4 regions of the Desulfuromonas thiophila genome follow, and region 1 is predicted to be linked to each of the others. Evidence: riboswitches for the same ligand, from Rfam matches in the RefSeq annotation. Region 1 holds a riboswitch; each other region holds the start of a gene.

Region 1 (3,897 bases):
TCGCCGGTCGTCATCACCTCGATGTAGGCGCGGTTGATCAGGTCCATCTCCGCCTGCAACTCGCCATAGGTAAACGGCATCTCCTCGCCGCCGATCACCGGCACCTGATTCTTCAGGTCTTCCGGGCAGGTCCAGTCAAAGGTAAGGTTGGTGAACGGCGTCTGCGTGCCCCAGCGCGACGGCACGTTGAGGTTGAAGATCAGCTCCTGCATCTGCTGTTTGATCTCGTCGTAGCTGAGCCTGTCCTTGCGCACGAACGGCGCCAGGTAGGTGTCGAACGAACTGAACGCCTGCGCTCCCGCCCATTCATTCTGCAAGGTGCCAAGGAAGTTGACGATCTGACCGATAACGCTGGAGAGATGGCGCGGCGGTGCCGCTTCCACCTTGCCGGGTACGCCGTTGAAGCCCTCCTGCAGCAGCATGCGCAACGACCAACCGGCGCAGTAGCCGGACAGCATATCGAGATCGTGGACATGCAGACTGCCGTCGCGATGGGCCTCTCCCAACTCCGGGGCATAGACATGGTTGAGCCAGTAGTTGGCCGTCACCTTGCCGGAGATGTTGAGGATCAGCCCGCCGAGGGAATAGCCCTGATTGGCATTCGCGTTGACTCGCCAGTCCGATTGGTCGAGATACTCATTGATGGACGACGCCACATCGACCAAGGTCTGCCGATCCTGTCGCAGTTTCTGGTGTTGTTCGCGGTACACCGCATAGGCCCGTAGGGTAGCGAAGTGGTTGGCTGAAATCAGCGTCTGTTCCACCACATCCTGAATCTGTTCAACCTTGGGAGGCTGACCGGCGAAACGGTGGCGCAACACCTTGAGAGCCTGCTGTGTCAGTAGAGCGGCTTCGGCGTCATCAAATTCGCCCGTGGCCTTACCGGCACGGGCAATGGCGAAACAGATACGTTCACTGTCGAACAGCACCTGGCTACCGTCACGCTTGACAACCACGCTAGGTAATCCCAGGGCAACAACTTGTTCGGAATACCCAGGCTTCGACATCGTCTACTCCTTGTATGTGTCGGATTCGTGTTTCGGAAGACTGTTAGCGCAAAAACATAAAAAGTCCGCAGGCGCCAAGGCATCCTGCGGACTTATCGCATTCTAAATCCGGATACGGGTCTCACTCTTCCCTTACCACGAGGAAATACCGAGTGTTCAGATCAGGCAGGTCTTCTGGCTCGCACTTCAACCTTCAGGCGCCTTCCCGGTCAGAAGACCAGTGGCATTAAGCCTGTCGTCTGTGCTCACAGCGGCGGGTCCGCGGGGGCATTGCACCCCTCTTCCCTATCAAGCCCTTACGGGCACCATGATCCACGATATGGGTTCCACTGAAAGTGGATATTTTTGGTTCTCTTTAGCCGAGGCATACGAAGCTGTCAAGGGGTTTCGCCCCGCACGATGCCGACGGCTGGCCCAACTGCGCCGATTCATAAACAATTAAATCATATTGAGGTGACAAGCGCATTTTTTTTCTCTACCGTCCTGGCCAACAAACAGGCCCACCATAAAAAAAATAATCGGACTCGTGGAAGACGGTGCAAATCCGTCGCGGACCCGCCACTGTGTTCGTCGCTTGACCGCGACGTCAGTCAGATACACGCCCGATTCATTTGTTCGCCCCACCTTCGTGGAATGAGGTGGCTGAACCCGACTTGCGGATTAAATACGGAATCCCCGCAACCTTTTCTGGTTGCGGGGATTTTTTTTGACCGATGACGGCACCGTCCATGACCACACAGATTACCCTCATCCGCCATGCCGCCATCGCCACGGAATTTGACGGTCATTATATCGGCCGCAGCGATGTACCGCTCAGTGCCGACGGCAGGCAGCAGGCCGAACGTCTGGTCCGCCATCTCAGCCGGCCCGGCTTTCCCGCCATCGATGCCCTGTGGTGCAGCCCGGCCCAACGCGCCCGCCAGACCGCCGAGCCCCTGATCCGCCAGTCGCTCCGTCCGGTCACCATTGACGAGCGCCTGCAAGAGATCAATTTCGGCGACTGGGAAGGGTTGGATTTCGCCCAGATTCTCCACAACGACCCGCAGCGCGTCAATCAATGGGCCGCCTTTACCGACGATTTCTGTTTCCCCGCCGGGGAATCGCTGAAGCAGTTCCGCCACCGTCTCGATGCCGTTGTGGAAAGCATCTTGGCCGAACAGGCCGGCCACCTGGTCATCGTCAGCCATGGCGGCGTGTTGCGCGGACTGATTTGCCAGTTACTCGGCTGGTCATTAAAAGACCATCTGAAATTCACCATTGAACGGGGTGGCTATGCCACGCTGTATTTGGATGGATGTCATGCCGTCTTGACCGGACTGTATAACCATGGCGTCTAAGCCCTTGACCAACCATCTCCTCTACATCAGCGGCGGCGCCCGCAGCGGCAAGAGCCGTTACGCTGAGCAGCGCGCCCTGGCCCTGACCGGACCACGCCGTTACATCGCCACCTGCCCGGTGATTGATGACGAGATGGCGGTGCGCATCGACCGCCACCAACAGCGCCGCGCCGATCAAGGTTGGCAGACGATTGAGGAGCCGGTGGATCTGGTTGCGGCGCTGGACGCCAGCCGTGACAGTGCCGTCGTGCTGATCGATTGCGTCACCCTGTGGATCAATAACCTGCTCTATGTCGCGGAAACGGAGCAGCAAACGCTCGACGAAGACGCCATTCACCGCCTCACCCTCCAAATGATTGACGCCGCCCGCCAGGGCCAGCGCACGGTGATCTTCGTCTCCAACGAGCTGGGCATGGGCATTGTGCCGGCGGATGCCCTGTCGCGCCATTACCGCGACCTGATCGGCCGCTGCAACCAAACCCTGGCCGCCCACGCCGACGAAGCCGTCTTCCTGGTTTCCGGCCTGCCATTGTCCCTGAAATAGAGGAAGACATTTATGCATTCGAACACGTTACTGTCCCAGACTCTCAACGCCATCACCCCGGCCGATACAGTCATGCGCCAGCAGGCCCGCGCCCGCCTCGACCAGTTGGCCATCCCGCACTGGGCTCTGGGTCAGTTGATGGATACGGCCGAAGAGCTGGCCGCCATGACCCGCTCCATGGCGCCGTCGGTGAAACGCAAAGCCATTGCCGTCATGGCCGGCGACCACGGCATTGTCGCCGCCGGAGTCAGCAGGTTTCCCCAGGCCGTCACCGTCGAGATGGTGCGCAACTTCCTCAACGGTAAAGCCAGCATCAACGCCCTGGCACGCCAGGTCGGTGCCAGCCTCACCGTGGTCGATGCCGGGGTGGCCGGAGATTTGACGGAACTCTACCACCACGACGCGCTGTGGAACCGCAAGGTAGCCGCAGGTACCGCGGATTTGTCACGGGGACCGGCCATGAGCCGCGCCCAGGCGATTCAGTGTCTCGAAGTGGGTATTGAGGTCGCCAATCATCTCGCTGACACCACAGATCTCTACGCCACCGGCGATATGGGCATCGGCAACACCAGCCCGTCCAGCGCCATCATCGCCTGCCTGTGCGGCTGCGACATCGCCACCGTCACTGGCCGCGGCACCGGCCTCGACGATGCGGCGCTCAACAACAAGATTGCCGTACTCGACCGCGCTCTGGCCCTTAACCGGCCCGATGCCGCCGACGGCCTCGACGTGCTGAGCAAGGTGGGCGGCTTTGAGATCGGCGCCATTGCCGGGCTGATCCTCGGCGCGGCGGCCCAGCGCAAGCCGGTGGTGATCGACGGCATCATCTCCACCGCCGGTGCCCTCATCGCTGCCAGCCTGGTTCCGGCCAGCCGCGATTATATGATCGCCGGCCACTGCAGCGTCGAACCGGGCCACCGCATCGCCCTGAATCATCTCGGCAAGGCCCCGCTACTCGATCTGCGCCTGCGCCTCGGCGAAGGCACCGGCGCGGCTTTGGCCATGCATC
Region 2 (3,897 bases), on a different contig from region 1:
GACCTTTGCCGACAAGATGCACAATCAGGACATGCGGCGCATGGTGTTGATTGCCGCCGACCGCAGCGAGATTCTGCGGGTGGCGGTGGAAAACGGCGTGCGGGTGCTGGTGGTGGTGGGGTCGCTGCCGGTGCCGGAGGAGATTCTGGAGCTGGCGCGGCGCCAGCAGGTGACGGTGCTGTCGACGGCCTTCGATACGGCCACCAGTACCTGGCTGACCCGGCTGGCGACGCCGGTGGGGGCGCTGGCGCAGACGGAGTTTGCCAGTCTGCGGCCGCAGGACCGCATTGAGCAGCTGCGCGCGGCGCTGCTGCACAGCGATGTGCCGGGGGCGGCGGTGCTCAATGATGATGGCAGTCTGCTGGCGGTGGTGACCAAGAGCAATCTGCTGCAGCCATCGCGCCGTAAGCTGATTTTGGTGGATCACAATGAGCTGGGTCAGGCGGTGGCGGGGGCGGACAAGGTGGAGATTCTCGAAATCATCGACCATCACCGGCTGGGCAGTCTGCAGACGGAAAAACCCATCCGTTTCATCAATCAGCCGCTTGGCAGTACCTGTACCCTGGTGGCGACGCTGTACCAGCAGGCTGCTCTGACGCCGGAGCCGGCCATTGCCGGGCTGATGCTGGCGGGGCTGCTGTCGGATACGGTGCTGCTGAAGTCACCGACGGCGACGGCCATCGACCGCGACATGGCCGACTGGCTGGGGCGCTGCAGCGGGCTCGATCCGCAGGAGTTCGGTCAGCGTATCTTCAGTGCTACCAGCGCCATGAGTGCCTACAGCAGCCTGGAGCAGGTGGTGCTGTCGGATTTCAAACAGTTCGAGGCTGGCGGCGGCCGTTTCGGCATCGGTCAGGTGGAGGTGGTCGGCTTTCACGAATTTCACAGTCTCAAGGGCGAGCTGGCGGCGCAGCTGGAACGGCTGCGGCAGCAGCGGGATCTGGCCCTGACCGGATTGCTGGTGACGGATATTGTGGCTGGCGACAGTCTGCTGCTGGTGTCGCACGACAGCACGCTGCCTTTTGCGATGGGCTATCCCCAACTGGAGGATGGGCTGTATGAGTTGAAAGGGGTGCTGTCGCGCAAGAAGCAGCTGCTGCCGCATCTGCTGAAGGTGCTGGCGCCGCCGGTCTGATGGAATAAAAAGACCCCGTGAAGGAGGGGGATCACGGGGTGAAATGTTTTGACCCTCTGGTCAAAGCAGCATGGCATCTACCCTAGCCGAAGGTTGGCGGCGATACAACGCAAAAAACGCGGTTGCACGGCTTGTCCGGTCTTTGGCCTTGACAGCCGCGGGCCGACTTTCTATGGTGCGCGCCAGATGGTTTCAGGTGCTCGCCTGCGAGCTTAAAACGGGAATCCTGTGCAAATCAGGAACGGGCCCGCCGCTGTAACCGGGGACGAACGCTGCTTCAGGCCACTGGCTTTTGCCGGGAAGGCGCGGCGGACGGCTGAGCCGGGAGTCAGAAGACCTGCCTGAACCCTTGTTAGTTGGTCTTCGTGGCGAAGACGGACGGCGATTTGTGGGCAGAATGGGACAACCCCGAATCGATTTTTCACTATCGGTTCGGGGTTTTTTGCGCCCCGGACGCAGGCGTTCTGGAGGCGGAACATGAGGTTGTGGAGCAAGGCGGCGCCGTTGGCGCTGCTGGTGGGTCTGGCAGGTGGCGCGGCGGCCGGCACGGCTGCGGCGGAGCAGACCCTTGAGGATCTGGTGGTGACGGCAACGCGCAGCAGCAGCGCGGTGCAGCAGGTTGGCGGCGCGTCGGTGGCGGTGATCAACGCGGCGGATATCGCCGCCAGTCAGGTGCAGACGGTGGCCGAGGCCCTGCGGCTGGTGCCGGGGGTCAATCTCTCGCCGCTGGGCGGGCTGGGCACGACCACCAAGGTGTTTTTGCGTGGCGCTGATTCGAAGAATACTCTGGTGCTGCTGGATGGCGTGGCGGTCAACGACCCGACGGACACCAACCGCGGCGCCGATCTGGCCAACCTGAGTCTTGACAACATCGAGCGCATCGAGGTGGTCAAGGGCCCCATGAGCGTGCTGTATGGCAGCAACGCCAGCGCCGGGGTCATCAATATCATCACCCGCCAGGCCACAGACCAGACCCAGGGCAGTCTCAGCGCCGAGGCGGGCAGCTATCACAGCCGCAAGGTGGCGGGCGATGTGCGCGGCACGGTCGGGCCGTTGGGCTATTCCCTGGCCCTGTCGCATCTGGACAGCGAGGGCTATTCCCTGGCCAACGCCGATAACAACGCCATCGCCCAGGGGGGCAACACCAGCGAGGACGATGGCTGGCGCAACACCAGCTTCAGCGGCAAGGTCAATGCCCAGCTGTGTTCGTCCACCGCGCTGACGGCGCTGGTGCACTACAGTGATGCCCAGATGGATCTGGATGACTGGGGAGCCGGCTACGCCGGCGACCGTTTCGCGCTGGACTGGACCACCTGGCAGTATCAGCCCGATCCGACCGGCCGCACCCACAGCCGCATTGACACCGAGCGCCTGTTCGGCCGCGTCAATCTGCACAGCGTGCTGCTGGCGGGGCGCCTGCTGTCGGATGTCGATTTCAGCCAGGCGCGCCAGCAGCGTGATGCCTACGACAACGACGGTCAGCCGTTTTACGATTATCTGGGCGAGACCCGCGAGTGGCGCTGGCAGGGCCAGTACCAGCTGGGTGGCGGCCACAGCCTGACCGGCGGCATCGGCCACCAGACCGAAACGGCCGACAGTTCGGCCCAGAGCAAGGAGGACGCCACCACCCTGAGTGCCTGGCTGCAGCACCAGTGGCTGTGGCACGGTGTCGATCTGGTCAGCGGTGTGCGGCTTGATGACCATGACCGGTTCGGCAGCAAGTACAGCTGGCGGCTGGCGCCGGCTTACCGCATTGCCGCGACCGGCACCACCCTGCGGGCCAGCTACGCCGTCGGTTTGCGCGCGCCTTCGCTCTACGAGCTGTATTCCGAGTATGGCAATCGCGACCTTGACCCGGAAAAGAGCCGTGGCCTGGAACTGGGGATCGACCAGCTGCTGTTTGACGAGCGCCTGCAGCTGTCGGCCAGTTGGTTCCGCCTGCGGTTCAAGGATCGGATTGACTGGGATTACAGCCGCGTCATCGCCGGCAATCCCTGGCCGGGCGGCTATAACCAGCTTGCCGGTGAAAGCGAAAGCGAGGGGGTTGAGCTGGGCCTGCGCTACCGGCCGTCGGCCCTGTGGCAGCTGGTGCTGGATTACAGCTACACCGACACGCGCGACCCCGACGGTCGCCGGCTGGTGCGGCGGCCGCTGCAGCAGGTCCACGCCGGCCTGCGGTATCAGCCGCTGACAGCCCTGTGTCTGCAGCTTGATGGCTACTGGTATGACGAGCGCGATGCCATTGGTAGCGCCCGCGATGTCAACGGCCAGCCGGTCACGACGCTGGATGATTATGTGCTGGTGAATCTGGCGGCCAGCTATCAGCTGACCGAGGTTGTTGAACTCTATGGCCGCGTCGACAACCTGTTCGATGAAGATTACGAAGAGGCCTGGAGCTACGCCACGCCCGGCCAGTCGTTCTATGGCGGTGCGCGGCTGCGTTTCTAGCAGCACAAAATCGATCCATTACGGAGCAAGGATTGATTTTGGTCGCCCATTCAGGGGCTCCAGCAGGCTGGTTTTCAACCGCCTGCCAGCCTGCGGCATTGCGCGGCGGAGACAGGTCTGGTGAGCCTGTCTCCGTTTTTTTCAGCGGCTTCGCTCCGTTACCGTGGAAAGGAATCCATGCCCTGTCTGTCACGCCCTTTCCTGCTGTGGTGGCTGCTGGCGCTGTGGTGGCTGCCGGCTGCCGTGGCGGCGGCGCCTCTGACGCTGGTGGATGATCTGGGTCGCCGGGTCGAGCTGGCCGGGCCGGCCTGCCG
Region 3 (3,897 bases), on a different contig from region 1:
CAAATACCAAGCCGAAGCCGGAGTCGATAAGGAAAACAGAATGCGGCAGCTCAAACGTGCCAAGTACCAAGGCAAGCCGATTGAGTTTCATACACTCAGAACCTGGATAGACGCACTGATTCCTTCCGAGATCTATCCATCGGAAGAAAACCGGGAAATTGAGAAGCAGTTGCTTTGCGACGGATATGCAGGAGCCAGAATTCTTCAAAAATTCTTCGAAGAGACAAAAAAAGACCTCCCGGAAAAAGAACTTCTTGTCAGGTTTGAGAGCTATTCAAACTGGCATCTCATTCACTGCAACGCCATCATTGAAAAGTGAAAGGAAGGGGACCACGCCCCTTCCTCTCTACTCTTTCTTACTTAATCCAGGTCTTCACTTGAACGATCTTCCCAATCTTCAGGCCGCTCGTCCTCGCCTCTGGACTCCCAGTAGGCATCGTTGTTCGGGTTCAGTTGGTTTGAATGATTGTCCATGTCGTCTTTGTGGCTCATTTCGCCCTCCTTCAAAAATGGGGTTTAAAGATGAACCAGACAGTAGACCGAAAAAATCACTATGAATATGTGACAACGACTGTAATCAGTCAAGAAAGTAGGGAGAAACGAGAGGAAACAAGGGACACCCTCCAAATTAAATTGCTTTTAACACAAAACCAGTCTATCCTTCTCCCATGCCAAGAATAGCCCGCATTGTCGTTCCCGAATATCCCCACCACGTCACTCAGCGCGGCAACAACCGCGCGACCGTCTTTTTTAACGATGAAGACCGACTGCAATACCTCAAACTGCTGGCAAAATACAGCAAGGCGTTTTCTTTGCAGATTTGGGCCTACTGTTTTGATGGACAACCATGTTCATTTGCTCGTTGTTCCCGAGAAAGAGGACTCACTGGCTCGCGGCATCGGCCTGACAAATCAAGTCTATACGCAATATCTCAATCGCAAATTGAAGCAAAACGGTCGTATTTGGCAAAACCGGTTCTTTTCATGTCTGGTGGAACAGGATGACTATCTGTGGACGGTGGCACGATATATCGAACAGAACGCGGTCAAATCGGGCACAGTAAAAAAGGCGGAAGATTACCGCTGGTCCAGCGCCAGGGCTCATCTCACCTCTGGCTGTGATGATCTTTTACATTCACCCTCTTGGCTTGCTTGCAAAGACAGGTCAGCCTATGCTGATTTTATCATGCAAAGTGACGACAAAGCTGAAGACAGCTTGCGTAGCGTAACCCGGGCAGGTCGTCCGTTCGGTTCTGAGGGGTTTATCGATAAGATGGAAGAGACATTGAAGACAACGCTAAGGCCCCGCAAACCGGGCAGGCCAAGAAAAACCGGGGAGCGTCCCCTGGTTTAGCATCTGGCCTCTGCGCCAGAAGCCCTGGCTGGGTTTGTTGCCTGAAGAAACCGATATCAGATCTCCACCCGAACACTGGCCGCACGGAACATTGAGCCTCTTGTCCGATGCGGCGTGGCGGCTCGGTCATGACCGCAAATATGCGGTTGCGGTCAGCAGCCGAACTCCTCTATAGTTCCGGGGCCGTGCCCTGAAAAAGCGCCATCTTCAGCCCAGCGCGTAAAACCACCCTTCAGGAGGTTCGCCGACAGGAAACGGGCGGCCACAGGCCGCCACCGACAACTGAATAGTTTGCCACAACAGTGTTCAGCCCGCGCGGCTGCTGAAAAGGGAATCCCGTGCAAATCGGGAACGGACCCACCGCTGTAACCGGGGACAACAATCGCACAACGCCACTGAACCACCGTTCGGGAAGGCGCGGTTGAAGGACGATCCGGGAGTCAGAAGACCTGCTGTCGTGGTTTTGATGTCATTTATACCGAAGGGGATGATTCGGTCGGCATGCGCAAGGTCAAGGGTCACAATGGGAGCCCGTAACCGTCTGGTTACGGGCTTTTTTGTTTTCCGCCACGCCTGAAATCTGTCTGAAGCCTCCCCGTTTTTATCCAATGTTGTGCAATCAACCAAGGAGCGCTTCTCGATGAAAAACCGCCACACCATTTTTTATGCCCTTTTTTTCTACCTGCTCGGCATGACACCCAATATCTCCACGGTGTTTGCCGATGAGACGACGGACAGCCTTGTGCTCGATGACATGGTGGTCACGGCCACCCGCTCGCAGAATTCCGCCTTTGCCACGCCGGTGACGATCAGCGTCGTCAACCAGCAACAGATTCAGGAGCAGAATGCCGCTACGTTCACCGACCTGCTCGACGGCGTGGCCGGTGTGACCCTGAGCGGCGCCGGGCCGTGGGAAACCACGCCGACCATTCGCGGCATGGGCACCAACCGGGTGCTGGTGCTGTTCGACGGCGACCGCGAGACCAACCTGTGGGCGGGTCGCGCGCCGCTGACGCCGTTTATCGACAGCAACGACATTGAACGGATCGAAGTGGTCAAGGGCCCCTCCTCTGTGCTCTACGGCAGCGATGCCCTCGGCGGCGTCATCAACATCATCACCAAGGAGGTGGCTCTGGCCGACGGCGACAGCTGGCAGGCCGAGCACCACATCGGCACGCGCTATTCGTCGGTGGATGACGGCCTGGTCGGCAACTATACGGTCAACGCCGGCGGTCACGGTCTCGGCATTCGCCTCAACGTGGCGGCTCAGGATCACGACGACTATGAAGTCGGCGACGGCGACGAGCTACCCCACAGCCAGTTTGAAAACAAAAGCCTCGACCTGAAAGCCCTCTACAACGTCAACGACCATCACAGCGTCCAGGCTGAATTGCGCATCAACGACATCAACGACATGGGCGTGGCGCAGAAAGACCCGCAGGCGCCGGAATCGCACTTCACCCTGTACAACACCCGCACCTACAAACTGGCTTATGTCGGCACAGATTTGGGCGCGGTGCAGCGCCTGGAAACGCGCCTGTTCCACGTCGACCAGAAACGGCGCTTTGTCGGCGATTTCCCCAACACGGCCAAACAGCTCCACAACCTGAAGCAGAACACCATCGACACCACGGCCAGCGGCGGCTCGCTGCAGGCCACCTTTGCGCCGGGCCGCAACCAGCAATGGACCACTGGCCTGGAGATTGTTCACGAAACCACGGATTCCGACGAATCGCAACAAACCTTCACCACCACCAACGATGCGCTGAAAAAACTGCTCAGCTTTCAGCCGGTGCCGGATGGCGAGCGCGATCATGTGGGGCTGTTCGCCCAGAACGAGGTGACGGTGACGCAGCGCTGGCGCCTTACCCTCGGCGGCCGTTACGATTACTTTGAAGCCGATGCCGACGATGTCACCATGAGTCAGACCAGCTACGGCGGCAGCGGTGCCACCACGGTGCAGGCGGTGAACGCATTCTCCCGCGAAACCGATCAGGCCATGACCTTCAGCCTCGGCTCGCTCTATGCCCTGAGCAACACCTTGCATCTGACCGCCAACTTGGCCACGGCATTTCGCGCCCCGGATCTGTTTGAACGCTATTCCACCCGTGGCGGCGGCAGCCAACTGATCATCGGCAACCCGGACCTCGACGCCGAATATAGCTACAACGCCGACCTCGGCCTCAAATACCTATCGTCCCGCGCCAGCGGCTATGTCAGTGTGTTTTATAACCGTGTTGACGACTATATCGATCTGGTCAAGCAGGACAGTTCGTTCCTCGCCAATATCCCCACCTATGGTTACGTCAACGTCGAGGACGCGGAACTGTACGGCATCGATGCCGAAGCCACCCTCCACCTGACGTCGCGCCTCGATCTGGAAACGGCCATCGCCTGGGTGGAAGGCAAGGACCGCGACACTCACGAGCACCTTAGTGCCATCGCCCCGCTCAACGGCCGCATTGGCCTGCGTTACGCCGCGCCGCTGACCGACAGCATGCGCTACAGCCTGCGCGCCCAGGCCACGCTCTACGACCGCCAGCG
Region 4 (3,897 bases), on a different contig from region 1:
ACGGCAGGAGGCGTTGACGGCTTTGTCATCGAGACGATGATGGATCTGCAGGAGGCTCGAGCCGCCCTGATCGCCGTTCGGGAGGTCTGCGACCTGCCGGTGATGGTCAGCATGACCTTCGGTAGTGATGGCCGTACCTTGAACGGCTCAGATCCTCTTTCTGCTCTGATTACGCTACAGTCACTGGGGGCGGATGCGGTTGGCTGCAACTGCTCCACTGGCCCGCAGGATATGGCAAAGGTGGTGGCCGCTATGAAACCGTTCGCCACGGTGCCGCTACTGGCCAAACCCAATGCAGGTATGCCACGTCTGATCAATGGCGTTACAACCTTTGATATGTCCTTTGAAGAGTTCGGCAGCCATATGCCGCGCTTGGTTGAGGCAGGCGCGGCTATTTTGGGAGGATGCTGCGGTACCAATCCGGACTACATCAGGACCCTGCAAGAGAGCACAGCATCGCTGCGCCCTGCCGTGCCGCTGCGGCAGTGGACCGCCGCCGTTTCGTCATACCGGGAAACGGTCTGTATCTCCAATGATCTGCCCCTGACCATCTTCGGTGGCAAGATCAACCCGTCCGGCAATCCGGCACTGGCAGACAGCCTGCGCAAGGGGGACCTGGTGAAGGTGCGGCGGATGGCGCAGGAGCAGGCGCGGCGAGGGGCGGCGATTATTGATATCAACGTGCATGCCCAGGGGGTAGACGAGGTGGCTGCCATGCGCGGGGCTGTACTTGCGGCAGCCAAAGGGTGCGGCAAGCCGGTGGCGGTTGATACGGTCAATGTCGCGGCTGCCGAACAGGCCCTGCGGGTCTTTCCGGGCAGGGGTATCCTCAACAGCGTCAGTGCCAGGGATGGCGACATGGAGGCGATGTGTGCGGTTGCGGCCCGTTATGGCGCAATGATCGTCTGCATGCCGCTGGACAAGGGGGGGGCCGGGGGCGGTTCTGCCGAGGCGATCGAACGGATTGAGAAGATCGTCGCCTGTGCCGGTAGGTACGGTATCGCCCCGGAAGACTGTCTGGTGGACTGCCTGGTGTTCACCGCCGCCGCCGGACCGGCTGCGCACCGGCGCGCACTGGAACTGATCGACTGGTGCGCCCGTTCGGGCCGCTTCCGCTCCCTGGCCGGGATATCAAATCTGACCTATAACCTGGCCGTGCGGCAGTGGTTCGACAGCACCTTTCTCTGCATGGCTGCCGGGCGGGGGCTGACCGCTGCCTTCATTGACACGGCCTGCGACTATACCCTCAATGTCGCCTGCGCGGTGGATGCTTTGGCCGGGCGCGACCCGCGCATGGGGCGCTATATTGCCCGTTTCGGTCAGCAGGATGCAGGCGTAACCGCAACTCGCGGCCCCCGCACCCTGGGAGAACAGGTCTTTGATGCGGTTGTCGGAGGGGACGAAGAAGGGATGGAACAGACGATCCGGCTGGCCCTGGAACAGGGGGAGTCGCCCCGTTCGCTGGTGGATGATCGTCTGATTCCGGCCATCAATCTGGTGGGCGACAAGTTTGACCGCAAGGAGTATTTCCTGCCGCAGCTGATCACCTGTGCCGATACCATGCGCAAAGGCTTCAGCGTGCTGCAGCCATTTCTTGATGCAGCCAGCGGTGCCTCGGGCGGCAAGGGCCCCAAGGTGGTGCTGGCCACGGTACAGGGGGATATCCACGATATCGGCAAGAACATCGTGGCGTTGATGCTGAACAATTATAATTTTGACGTCATCGACCTGGGCAAGGATGTCTCGGCTGAGGATATCGTCCGCGCAGCCAGGCATCATGGGGCTGAAATCATTGGTTTGTCCGCGCTGATGACCACCACCATGGTGGAGATGAAAAAGGTGATCGACCTGGCCCGTGCCGAGGGCCTGACAAAGGTGCGCTTCATGATCGGCGGCGCGGTGGTGGATCAACACTACGCCGATGAAATCGGCGCCAGTGGCTACGCTAGCGATGCCATTGGCGCGGTGCGGCTGGCTCAGCGGTTCAGTGATGAAGGCAGCCGTGCCACATCGCCGGAGGCTGCCGGAAAGGACGTTTCCGATGCACCGGAAATTTAAAAATCGCGCTGCTCTGCGGTTGTTGATTCGCCAGTTGACAGGTGCCAGCCCGTTTTCCGGCGACGGTTTGCGGTTGCAGTGCAGAACCCTGTTGTCAGCCTGTTTTCTGATGGGCATCGAACCCTTTCAGCTGCCACTTGCAGAAACCTCCTGTGGCGATCTTTCGGAGTTACAGCGTCGGGAGTTTCTGCAGCGTTATCTGGTGCTGCAGATCGACGAGGCCGCGCGGAATAGGCTTGTTCTGCAATTGCTCGGGAACCCTGCCTGGTTTTCCCTGCTGCGCATGGCCGATAACATTGTCAGAGAACAGGAAATCGCCAGCCGGACCGAACCCCAGCGCTGGACAAAATGAAAGGAGGGATGGTGGTCCGCTTATAGCATGGGCCGGAAAAAACGTATTTGATGCACGCAAAATTGTTGGCAAGGGTGAACAGGAAACGGAAGACGGTGAAAATCCGTCGCGGACGCGCCGCTGTAACCGGAGATATTCCCCTGCTTTGTCACTGTTTCGCTTGAAACGGGAAGGTAAAGCAATTCGGGGTCCGGGAGCCAGAAGACGTCCTGTTCGTAATCGTAGTTTCGTCTCGCGTAACAGACAAATGAAAGGAACTGTATTGTCATGGAAGCACACGTACTGGGGTTTCCGCGCATTGGCGCTGGCCGTGAACTGAAGAAGGCGCTGGAAAACTTCTGGAAAGGCACCGGCCATCAGGACGAGCTGATTCGCACCGCAAAAACACTTAAGGAGCGCAACTGGAAAATTCAACGCGATCAGGGGCTCTCCATGGTCGCCGTGGGGGATTTCTCCCTCTATGATCAGATGCTCGATACTGCTTTTATGCTGGGGATGATTCCCCAGCGCTTTGGCGCGGCAGAAGAAGCCGATCTCTCCACCTATTTTCGCATGGCACGGGGTGATGCGACGGCCAATCTTCCGGCCATGGAAATGACCAAGTGGTTCGATACCAATTATCACTACTTGGTTCCTGAGTTCACGCCGCAGACAATCATCCGGCGTTCAACGGGAAAACTTATTGAAGAAACCTGCCATGCCCTTTCTCTGGGATTTCGCCCCAAACCGGTTCTGATCGGACCGCTCACCTTCACCAGCTTGGCAAAAGAACTCAATGGTGCCGACCGCTGGCGCTTTCTGGATGATATCGTCCGTGTCTATTGCACGTTGCTTGTCGATCTGGCGCCCCTGTGTGACTGGATCCAGATTGACGAGCCGATCCTGTGTACTGATTTGCCTGGCATGGCCCGAGAGGCATTTGTCCCTGCCCTGCGCCGGCTCAAGGAGGCGGCCACCGGCAGCCAGCTGCTGCTTGCCACCTATTTTGGCGCGCTTGGCGACAATCTGCCCCTGGCCTTGGAGAGCGGCTGCGATGGCTTGCATCTGGACTTGGTGCGTGGCGCGGCGCAGCTCAATACCGTGCTGGACATCCTGCCGGAAACGATGGTTCTGTCTGCTGGTTTGGTGAATGGCCGTAATGTCTGGAAAAACGATTTGCGCCATTCAAAGCAGAGACTGGACTTTCTGGCTCAGCGCCTCGGAGAGGGAAGGGTCATGGCGGCGTCCAGTTGCTCGTTGCTGCATGTGCCGGTCGATCTCTGGTTGGAAAAAAATATCGATCCGACCATCAGGGAATGGCTGGCTTTCGCTGTCCAGAAGTGCCGGGAAACGGCAACATTGGCCAAGATCGCCGGGGGGTGTCATGAGCCACTGTTGCGGGAGAACGACGCTCAGCTCGCAGCGAGACGCAGTGACAGCCGAACACTGCGCCCTGAGGTGCGTTCCCGTGTCGCTGGGGTGACTGAGGCAATGCAAAGCCGTACCTC

What was found. Region 1 has a riboswitch for cobalamin ahead of BLR80_RS12315 (ribonucleoside triphosphate reductase). Riboswitches for the same ligand answer to the same signal wherever they lie in the genome.
Region 2: another riboswitch for cobalamin. It lies ahead of BLR80_RS11690 (TonB-dependent receptor plug domain-containing protein); the one in region 1 lies ahead of BLR80_RS12315 (ribonucleoside triphosphate reductase).
Region 3: another riboswitch for cobalamin. It lies ahead of BLR80_RS09470 (TonB-dependent receptor plug domain-containing protein); the one in region 1 lies ahead of BLR80_RS12315 (ribonucleoside triphosphate reductase).
Region 4: another riboswitch for cobalamin. It lies ahead of metE (5-methyltetrahydropteroyltriglutamate--homocysteine S-methyltransferase); the one in region 1 lies ahead of BLR80_RS12315 (ribonucleoside triphosphate reductase).

The regions. Positions count from the first base shown of each region.
Region 1 covers NZ_FNAQ01000026.1:10,671-14,567, reverse strand. Annotated here, with positions in the region: gene BLR80_RS12315 (ribonucleoside triphosphate reductase) at 1-1,007, opposite strand, end outside; cobalamin riboswitch at 1,155-1,333, opposite strand; cobalamin riboswitch at 1,511-1,627, shown strand; gene cobC (alpha-ribazole phosphatase) at 1,736-2,344, shown strand; gene cobU (bifunctional adenosylcobinamide kinase/adenosylcobinamide-phosphate guanylyltransferase) at 2,334-2,888, shown strand; gene cobT (nicotinate-nucleotide--dimethylbenzimidazole phosphoribosyltransferase) at 2,901-3,897, shown strand, end outside.
Region 2 covers NZ_FNAQ01000021.1:34,813-38,709, reverse strand. Annotated here, with positions in the region: gene BLR80_RS11695 (putative manganese-dependent inorganic diphosphatase) at 1-1,135, shown strand, start outside; cobalamin riboswitch at 1,313-1,494, shown strand; gene BLR80_RS11690 (TonB-dependent receptor plug domain-containing protein) at 1,613-3,583, shown strand; gene BLR80_RS11685 (ABC transporter substrate-binding protein) at 3,761-3,897, shown strand, end outside.
Region 3 covers NZ_FNAQ01000012.1:7,412-11,308, forward strand. Annotated here, with positions in the region: gene BLR80_RS09460 (hypothetical protein) at 1-319, shown strand, start outside; gene BLR80_RS13330 (hypothetical protein) at 361-492, opposite strand; gene BLR80_RS09465 (transposase) at 688-1,353, shown strand; cobalamin riboswitch at 1,637-1,824, shown strand; gene BLR80_RS09470 (TonB-dependent receptor plug domain-containing protein) at 1,994-3,897, shown strand, end outside.
Region 4 covers NZ_FNAQ01000029.1:2,785-6,681, forward strand. Annotated here, with positions in the region: gene BLR80_RS12435 (homocysteine S-methyltransferase family protein) at 1-2,058, shown strand, start outside; gene BLR80_RS12440 (hypothetical protein) at 2,042-2,410, shown strand; cobalamin riboswitch at 2,453-2,636, shown strand; gene metE (5-methyltetrahydropteroyltriglutamate--homocysteine S-methyltransferase) at 2,678-3,897, shown strand, end outside.